Regions from separate parts of the Photobacterium sp. MCCC 1A19761 genome, predicted to be linked through region 2. Evidence: predicted binding sites of a transcription regulator. Region 2 holds the regulator's gene; the other holds the start of a gene.
The links. The regulator CRP, encoded in region 2, controls carbon source genes, mostly activating them, when cyclic AMP is high. The targets are predictions, from matches to a motif close to TGTGANNNNNNTCACA.

Region 1: a site for CRP is predicted at 2,447-2,462, ahead of udp (uridine phosphorylase). Genes of this name have one in related genera too.

Annotation. Positions count from the first base shown of each region.
Region 1 is NZ_JAZGTF010000002.1:295,497-300,516, reverse strand. Features, by position in the region: gene VV869_RS04015 (zinc/cadmium/mercury/lead-transporting ATPase) at 1-2,197, shown strand, start outside; gene udp (uridine phosphorylase) at 2,664-3,431, shown strand; gene VV869_RS04005 (endonuclease) at 3,719-5,020, shown strand, end outside.
Region 2 is NZ_JAZGTF010000009.1:223,809-228,828, forward strand. Features, by position in the region: gene astD (succinylglutamate-semialdehyde dehydrogenase) at 1-360, shown strand, start outside; gene VV869_RS11425 (DUF1338 domain-containing protein) at 407-1,201, shown strand; gene VV869_RS11430 (hypothetical protein) at 1,398-1,592, opposite strand; gene crp (cAMP-activated global transcriptional regulator CRP) at 1,947-2,579, opposite strand; gene VV869_RS11440 (OsmC family protein) at 2,853-3,257, shown strand; gene VV869_RS11445 (phosphoribulokinase) at 3,322-4,191, opposite strand; gene VV869_RS11450 (YheU family protein) at 4,300-4,518, opposite strand; gene VV869_RS11455 (hydrolase) at 4,637-5,020, opposite strand, start outside.

The DNA of each region.
Region 1 (5,020 bases), on a different contig from region 2:
CAGCACTAATACCAACAGCAGTGAACCTGCGGCCACATGTTGCAGTTCGCACAAGACCGAAGCGCGCGAACAGGATGTCTTGTTCGAAGCGTCAGCAGACAGCCACACCCTGAGCTGGAAAATCCAGAATATGGATTGCCCGAGCTGTGCCGGAAAGCTGGAGAAAGCGATTTCGGCGATTGAGGGCGTGTATACCGTCAAAGTGATGTTTGCGACTGAGAAGCTGATGGTGAGCTGCGGCGATCAGGTGCTGGCAACGGTGATTGAAAGCAAAGCCAGTGACACCGGATTTCCGTTGACCTCTACGCAGCAATCGTCCGAGCCTGCTCCGCAAGGCTTCTGGCGTCGTAATGCCGCCATTCTTTCCATCGCCGTCATGATGTTGGTCTCGTTTCTGATCAGCCTGGTGTCGGAGACCTTCGGGTTGGCGGCATTTACCGCGACCACGATCCTGGGCCTGATCCCGATTGTCCGCAAGGCTGTGGCTCTGGCCAAAGGCGGCTCGCCGTTTTCAATCGAAACCCTGATGAGTGTGGCAGCGATCGGGGCGTTGTATCTCGGGGAAACGGCAGAAGCCGCGATGGTGCTCTTGCTGTTCCTGCTGGGTGAACAGCTGGAAGGGTATGCTTCTGCCCGGGCCCGGAGCGGCGTGAAGGCGCTGATGGATCTGGTGCCGGAGCAAGCGACCTTGGTTCGCCCTGACGGCACCAAAGTTAAAGTTGCCGCAGAGGCCCTGGCCCCGGGCGATGTGATTGAAGTGGCTCCGGGCGGGCGACTGCCAGCAGACGGCGAGCTGATGGATATCAGCGCCAGCTTTGATGAAAGTGCCTTGACCGGTGAGTCCGTGCCGGTCGAGCGGTTACCGGGCGAGTCGGTGATGGCCGGCTCTTTGGTTGCCGATAAGGTGGTCCGGCTGAAAATTGTGTCCGCCCAGGGGGAAAATGCCATCGATCGGATCTTGCATCTGATTGAAGATGCCGAGTCGCGCAAAGCGCCGCTGGAGCGCTTTATCGACCGTTTCAGCCGCTGGTATACCCCGGCGATGATTGCCCTGGCGGCGCTGGTGATCGTGATCCCGCCGGTGTTCTTTGCCCAGTCCTGGGAAGCCTGGCTGTATAAAGGGCTCACTCTGTTGCTGATTGCCTGCCCGTGTGCCCTGGTGATTTCAATTCCGGCGGCGATCACCTCTGGCCTGGCAGCGGCGGCTCGACGCGGGGCGCTGATTAAAGGCGGTGCGGCCCTGGAGCAACTGGGACGAATTGACCTGGTGGCCTTTGATAAAACCGGCACCTTGACGCAGGGCAAACCTGTGATGACCGATCTGGTCAGCTGGGACGGTGATGAAGCACGTCTGTTGCAACAAGCGGCAGCGGTCGAAGACGGCTCCATGCACCCGCTGGCACAGGCCGTGGTCAAAGCTGCGGCATCGCGCGGGCTGCCTGTCCCGCACGCTGAACACCGGGAAGCATTACCCGGACGCGGGATCATGGGGGTCGTTGACGGTGATTCTCTGCTGCTGGTCGCCGCAGACCGTCTGCCGGAAGAGATTCTGCTGACCGCGGCTCAGCAGGCTGAAGCCGAGGCCCTGGAGGCGCAAGGCAAGACGTTGGTGGTGGCGATTCGTAATCGTGAGCCGGTGGGTCTGATTGCCTGGCGGGACAACCTGCGCGAGGAAACACCACAGGCGGTTCAGCAACTGCATGCGATGGGGATCCGTTCCGTGATGCTGACCGGTGACAACCCCCGGGCCGCCGCAGCAATTGCCGGCGAAATCAAAATTGATTACCGCGCCGGACTCTTACCGGCAGATAAAGTCCGTGAAGTGGAACTGGCCAACCAGCACGCCAAGGTGGCGATGGTTGGGGATGGTATTAACGATGCTCCGGCGATGAAAACTGCCGCGATTGGGATCGCAATGGGTGGGGGAACCGATGTCGCACTGGAAACGGCCGACGCTGCATTGACCCATGATCGGGTGGCTGAGCTGCCCGCCATGATTGCCCTCTCACGTGCGACGTTGGCCAATATCCGTCAGAACATTGGCTTGGCCCTCGGCCTGAAGGCGCTGTTTCTGGTCACCACCTTACTGGGCTTTACCGGCTTGTGGGTTGCGGTTCTGGCAGATAGCGGCGCCACCGCGCTGGTCACCCTGAATGCCTTGCGTCTGCTGCGGTTTAAACCCCGGTATGAACGCTAGCCGATCAAACCTGTGCCCCGGATTTCCGGGGCACAGTGTTTTCAGGGGCATTCTTTTCAAGGTGACGGGTTTTTCAGATGGGTAATGTTTTCAGGGGACTGGTTTTTCAAGGGGGCAATGTTTTCTAGGGAACCAGGGCTTTCAAGGGAACAGGGTTTCAAGGGAGCCAGGACTTTCCGGGATGACGCCTACGCAGCGCGCTATATTTTGAGGAAAAAGTGTGAAGAAGGGCAAAAGCAAACGTTTATTTGTGACGTTTGTCACTTAATTTTGTAACGTTTCATTTTTTGTATTTCAATTCATGTGATGTGAATCACTAAAACTTCTTGCGCTATCAGCTATCGTTATCAGGTGTTTTGAGCGTGCTGTTTTGCCGGACAGTACGCTCAAAACATTTTGATTTCCAATCAATAGCCGCAGACCTCATCGTCCCTAACAAGCGGCATGGTATAAAAAGGATAAAATTATGTCTGACAACGCAGTGTTCCATTTGGGTGTTAATAAAGCCGATCTTAACGGCGCTGAGCTGGCGATTATTCCGGGTGATCCAGCCCGTGTTGAAAAAATTGCCAACCTGATGGATAACCCTGAGTTCCTGGCAAGCTCACGTGAGTACACCGTGTACCGTGCCAAGCTGGACGGCAAGCCAGTGGTGGTTTGTTCAACCGGCATCGGTGGTCCGTCAACGTCGATTGCGGTTGAAGAGCTGGCGCAATTGGGTGTTCGTACGTTCCTGCGTGTCGGCACGACTGGTGCGATTCAGCCGCACATCAATGTTGGTGACATGATCGTGACCACCGGCTCTGTCCGTCTGGACGGTGCCAGCCTGCACTTTGCACCGATGGAATTCCCGGCGGTTGCGGACTTCGCTGTCGCGACAGCAATGAAGGCAGCCTGTGATGCCGACGGCGCAACGGTTCACACCGGTGTGACGGCTTCATCCGATACCTTCTACCCAGGCCAGGAGCGTTACGACACTTACACCGGTCGTGTGGTGCGTCGTTTCCAGGGCTCGATGGAAGAGTGGCAGCAAATGGGTGTGCTGAACTTTGAAATGGAATCAGCTACCCTGCTGACCATGTGTGCCAGCTCTGGTCTGCGCGCAGGCTGTGTTGCCGGCGTCATCATCAACCGGACTCAGAAAGAGACCCCGGATCACGCGACACTGAAAGAGACCGAAGCACGCTCAATCAAAGTGGTGGTTGAAGCGGCACGCCGCATGCTGGCAGAATAATCCAAGCCGGGCTGGTCTGGGATCAGCCGTTGTGCTTCACCAAAACCGATGCTGCGGCATCGGTTTTTTTATGCCGGCGGCACCGTGATGGATGGGAAAGGTTGACTTCAACCGATGAAGCTATCTTTGTGTTGTCTCTTGATACTGACGTTCAAACTGTGTGATATGCAGCAAAAAGTTAACACAATGAATTCGTTTGCAACATGAGGATGTGATCACCGATAACTTTTAATGATTCATTACTCATTACCCTTAGCTGACTTTTTCATCAGTAAACAGAAGGTTATATGGATATTAGAGTAATGACTCTCACCGCGGCAGCGTTGCTGGTCTCACAGAGCGGCTGGGCCCAGGTTGCCAATGGCGATTTCGAACAATGGAATGGTAATGAGCCTGCTGGCTGGAGTGTGATTGATAGCGGCGTTACGCTCTCCCCAGTGTCGGCACCGGTGATGCAGGGCGGGCTGGCCGCACAGGTCACGGTGAATACCGGGACTCAGGGCAATACCGACCTGCTGCAGACGGTACATGTCGAGCAGGGCCAAACCTATCCGTTTACCGTGTCGCTCTATCATACTGAGGGGCATGTGAAAGCCCGCCTGGTGGTTGATGGCTATCAGGGATATTCGAACCCGCTACAGACTAACCAGTGGCAGACGATCAGTTATACCTATATCGCCACAACGACGAAAGATATTCAGGTGGGGCTGCGATTCTACGATGAGTCTGGTTTTGACGGTTCCGAAGTCGTTTATGTCGATCACTTCCAGCCGACAGACACGAGTGAGCCGCCGGCACCTGCCTGCATTGACACGATCGCAACGCTGACTTTGGTGACCGATCAGTATGCTTCTGAAACCAGCTGGAGCCTGGCCAATGTCGGCGGCGCCGTGCTGTTTGAGGGTGGCGGCTACGCCAACGAGACCACAAACACCCGGGAAATGTGTCTGGCCGATGGGGATTACACCTTCACGATCAACGATTCGTACGGGGATGGCCTCTGCTGTAGTGCCGGAAACGGCTCCTTTGTGCTGGCGGCCGACGGTCAAACGCTTGCTTCCGGCGGTCAATTCCAGCACAGCCAGGCGTTTCCTTTTACACTGGGCGACACTGAAACCCCGCCGCCGCCTTCAGACGTGGACGAATACTACCAGTCCGCAGCTGGCAAAACCGGTTTTGCGCTGAAAACAGCCTTATATAACATCATCAATCATCACAGCAGCCGCGGCTATTCGGCGATCTGGGATCTGGTCAAGGTGGCCGATTTGGACCACTACTACGAAAACGACGGTTCAGTCCTCGACATGTATTCGGAGCAGCCTGCGTCGAGCGATGCGGTGAACTTCACCAAAGTGACCGACCAGTGTGGTCAGTACAGTGGTGAAGGGGATTGCTACAACCGGGAGCATTCGTTCCCGAAAAGCTGGTTCGGTGGTCAAGTCGAGCCGATGAATTCAGATGGTCACCATATCTTTGCCACCGATGGTTATGTCAACGCCAAGCGCAGCAATTGGCCGTTCGGGGAAGTGGGCAGCGCGACCTATACTTCGGGCAATGGCTCGAAACTGGGCATGGCCGAATCCGGTCTG
Region 2 (5,020 bases):
ATTGCTGAGCTGCCGGATGAAGAATACTTCGGTCCGCTGCTGCAGGTGGCCCGCTATGATGATCTGGCCCAAGCGGTTGAGCTGGCCAATAACACGCGTTACGGCCTGTCTGCGGGTCTGGTGACGACTCAGGATGACGAGTGGCAATACTTTATTGACCATATCCGTGCCGGGATCGTCAACCGTAACCGTCAGCTGACCGGTGCCAGCGGTGATGCACCGTTTGGTGGTCCGGGCGCTTCGGGCAACCTGCGTCCGAGCGCGTACTATGCGGCCGACTACTGTGCCTACCCGATGGCATCGATGGAAGGCGAGCATACCGAATTGCCGGCACAACTGTCGCCGGGGATCACTCTGTAAGTCGCGCCGGCCGCGACACTGCGATTAGGTAAGGGGAACAAGCAACATGGAAAAGGTCGAACAATTGTTTAACGCGCTGTGGCAAGATTACACCCAGCGTTTGTGTCCATCAGCCGCGCAGGTTCATGACCTGCTTGAGGAAGATGAACCCCTGCTCAACGATCATATCGCGCTGCGGACATTTAACCTGCCGCAGGTCGGACTGGATCGTCTGGCGGCACCGTTTATTGCGATTGGCTATAAGCCGTGCGGCAAGTATCACTTCGAAGCGAAGAAGCTGTATGCCGAGCATTTCGAGCATCCGAATCCGGCGGCACCGAAGGTCTTTATCAGTGAGTTGTTGGTCGGGCAGTTCTCATCCCTGCTGCAGCAAACCGTTCGCGATCTGGTCAGCCAGGTGCCGGAGTCGGCTCTGAACGATCCGGCGTTCCTGTATGGTGGCCGGTTGTGGGACCTCGATTATGCTACTTACGAGCTGCTGTCGGCAGAAAGTGAGTATGCCGGCTGGGTTGCGGCCCATGGTTTCGGTGCCAACCACTTTACCGTGAGCATCAACCAGCTGGAGCAGTTCACCGAAGTACACGAGGTCAACCACCTGCTGCGCCATAACGGTTTTGCGATCAATGAGTCGGGCGGTGAAGTGAAAGGCAGCCCGGAAGTGTTGCTGGAGCAGTCATCGACCATGGCGGATCGGGTGGCGGTCAACTTCCTGGACGGCGTTCGGGAGATCCCGGGCGGGTTCTATGAGTTTGCCAAGCGTTATCCGACAGCGGACGGCGAGCTGTATCGCGGCTTCGTTGAAGCCTCGGCGGATAAGATTTTCGAAAGTACCAATCAGTGATCGCGCGCTGAGGAGCCGTGCCTCCGTGTTCGCTCATTGAGGCACTGCTGCTTCGTTGAATCCATCAACAGCCCGGGTAAGAGATTACCCGGGCTGTATTTTTATGTCCGTCAGATTGCTCAGCAAGCGTTTCGCCGATGTCGTTGCCACGGTTTTTGCAACGACTTTTGCAACGTTTTTTTGCAACGGTCTTGGGCTAATGCTGGCTGTCGAGCGGCGGCACCCAGGCGGTTTCCTGATCCTGGTGGCGGCTTTCGGGATCTAACGGGGGTTGCTGCGCCAGGTAGTGGCGCGGATCGCTAAAACCGGTCATTTCGATGGTGGCGGGCAGAGCTTGCAGCACCGTCGGTGGGGTGGTGCTGGTGTTGGGCGCAAAACGTTCGATATCCATATCGTTACAGTTCGTTGGTTGCTCGATTTTGTGTGAGTCCGTTGTCGGTTTTTTGTCCGTTGATTGCTCGGTGGTTCGTTGCCGAGAGGCCACCTGTCCGGGGGATGCCTTCGTATGGCATACCGATCCAGCAATATGCTCAATGTAGCATTAAATTGGCAGAGTGCAAGCCGGAGGGGCCGGCAGGGCGTACCGGTCACAGGATTGAAGAAAGCGCTGTAACTGAAAGCTCTATAATTGAAAAGCGCTGTAATGGAAAAAGCTCAGAAATGAAATCAGCTCCGAAATGGAACAAGGCCTGAAATGAAAAAAGCCGCACTGAGTGCGGCTTTTGAAATAGGATTGGGTCGGCGCTTAGCGGGTGCCGTAAACCACAATGGTTTTGCCGTGGGCAGAAATCAGGTTCTGCTCTTCCAGCATCTTCAGGATACGACCGACGGTTTCACGCGAACAACCGACGATTTGACCGATTTCCTGACGGGTGATCTTAATCTGCATGCCGTCCGGGTGGGTCATGGCATCTGGCTGCTTGGCCAGATTCAGCAGCGTCTGGGCAATACGACCGGTTACATCCAGGAAGGCCAGGTCGCCGACTTTCTGGCTGGTGACTTGCAGGCGGCTTGCCATTTGCGCAGAAAGACGCATCAGGATGTCCGGATTCACCTGGATCAGCTGACGGAATTTCTTGAATGAGATTTCAGCCACTTCACATGGGGTTTTAGCACGAACCCAGGCGGTACGCTCTTGGCCTTCTTCGAACAGGCCCAGCTCACCAATGAAGTCGCCCTGGTTGAGGTAAGACAGGATCATCTCCTTGCCTTCTTCATCCTTGATCAATACGGCAACAGAACCCTTGACGATGTAGTAGAGAGTTTCTGCTTTCTCGCCCGCATGGATCAAAGTGCTCTTTGATGGGTATTTATGAATGTGGCAATGCGAAAGAAACCACTCTAGCGTTGGATCTGTTTGAGGTTTACCTGGAACCATATTACTAACTTCCTCTGCGTTTGTTGCCCAGCAATGACATCCCTATAATTCGCGGCTGAGCATCACAATAACATTGTTCGCCGACTAGGATATGCCAGTCAGCCGCTGGGCTGCAAGCTCACGTGAATAATTAGTTGAGAGTTTATCTTTTTTCGCCGGGTTTTTCTTGATATTGATCTATCTGAAATTGGCATTTTGCCGTTCTAACTGTGCACATGATCACACAGTTGTGAGATAGTGTCTGAAACCCCTGTCAGTAGTAAGGAGTAAGCAATGCAATCACGGGTGAAATGGGTCGAAGAGATGACATTTTTGGGGCAGTCCAACTCCGGTCACAGCGTGGTGATGGACGGCAATGGCGGAGCGACAGCACCCAGCCCGATGGAGCTGGTCCTGATGGCTGCGGGCGGTTGCAGCTCGGTCGATGTGGTGGACGGGCTGAAATCCGCCGGCCAGCAGATCACCGGCTGTGAAGCGCAAATTACCTCGGTCCGCCGGGAGCAGGCGCCGCGCATTTTTACCACCGCCAACCTACACTTTGTCGTCACCGGCCATGATCTGGACGAAGCGCTGGTGGCCAAAACCGTGGCGGATTCGCTGGAGAAGTACTGCTCGGTGTGCCTGATGCTGGGTGAAGGGGTAGAGATGACCCACTCCTATGCCGTAGTGCCAGCGTAAGGATGTTCGCGTGTGACGAGAAGCCAGTCTTCTCGTCACGCTCTGATATGAGTCGGAAGCCGGTTTAGCCGAATTTGCCGGTTTCGATCAGCTGCTGGATCAGCGGCCCCATGATCAGTTCCATCGCGAAACTCATCTTGCCGCCCGGCACCACCAGGGTATTGTGGCGTGACATAAACGAGCCCTGGATCATCGCCAGCAGGTACGGGAAGTCGACATTTTTGATCCCACGAAAGCGGATCACCACAAAGCTTTCATCCAGACTCGGAATTGCCTTGGCGGTAAACGGGTTGGAGGTGTCAACTGTCGGCACGCGCTGGAAGTTGATATGGGTGCGTGAGAACTGCGGGGTGATGTAGTTAAGGTAGTCATCCATCGACCGGACCACGGAGTCCATCACGGCTTCGCGGGAATGACCCCGATCGCGGGTATCGCGGACAATTTTCTGAATCCACTCCAGGTTGACGATCGGTACCATGCCGATCAGCAGGTCGACATGCTGGGCGACATTGATATCGCCATCCACTACCCCGCCGTGCAGTCCTTCATAGAACAAGACATTGGTATTTTCCGGCAGATCCTGCCATGGGGTAAAAGTACCCGGCATTTGGTTGTAGGGCACGGCCTCATCGAAGGTGTGGAGGTAGCGGCGGAATTTACCGCTGCCGTCATCGCCGTACTGACGGAAAAAGTTTTCCAGTTGGGCAAAGTCATTGGCCTGAGGACCAAAGTAGCTGATATGCCGGCCCTGCTCTTTGGCCTTACGGATCTCGACGTCCATTTCCGGTCGGGTAAAGCGGTGGAAGCTGTCGCCTTCCAGCCAGGCCGCATTAATGCCCATCATGTTGAACATTTTGCGAAAGGCTTCGGAAGTGGTCGACGTACCGGCGCCCGAGGAGCCCGTAACAGCAATAATCGGATGTTTTGCAGACATGACAAACCCTGTCGTTAACAATAACGGAAAGAGTTATTAACAGGCGAGCAGGGGGCAGGTCAAGCCGGATTGCTAAATTTGCAGGTGAGTCACCGCCGCCGTGCGGTGTTATGCGTCCAGTTGGCGGCGAAGTTTGATATCGACCGTTTCATGTAATTCGGAGAACACAATGACGGCATCACCGCTTTGCAGCTGGCGGCGTACATGGCTGACTTTCTCGGCCATCGTGAGCTCGCTTTCACCGTAGTCGGTGCCTTCGCGCAGCACGAAATGTTCAATCAGGTTGGTCAGGGTGTCGGGGTCAATGTCTTGCCAGGGAATAATCATTGCAAACTCTACAGGCGATGTCGGATAGGTCGATTATATTGACAATTGCATCGCTTGTAGAGTCCATCTGTTGCGCGCTCATCCGGTTGCGCCACGTTGTGTTGATTTGCACCCCGGCTCAGGCTTTGCCCCCGGCCCGGGCTTCAAACCAGGCTGGGACGGTGTGCTCGAGCCAGAACTGCGGCTTGTTCCACGATCCGGTGACGAACCCGACATGGCCGCCGTACGGGCTGAGGTGATAGTCGATATTCTCGGGTAGCGGTACGGTGGGGATCACGGCCGGGGTCATAAACGGATCGTCGGCGGCATGGATGATCCGCAACGGGGTCGTGATGTGCTGGAGCTTGTCGAGCCCGCTGCACTGGCGATAGTAGTCTTCGGCATCCCGGAAGCCATGCAGGGGGGCAGTCACCCAGTCATCGAACTGGCGCAGCGTCCGGATGGCGTTGACCTGTTCAAGCGCCAGCGGCATCTCCTCCGGCAGCGCCTGAACCTTCTGGCT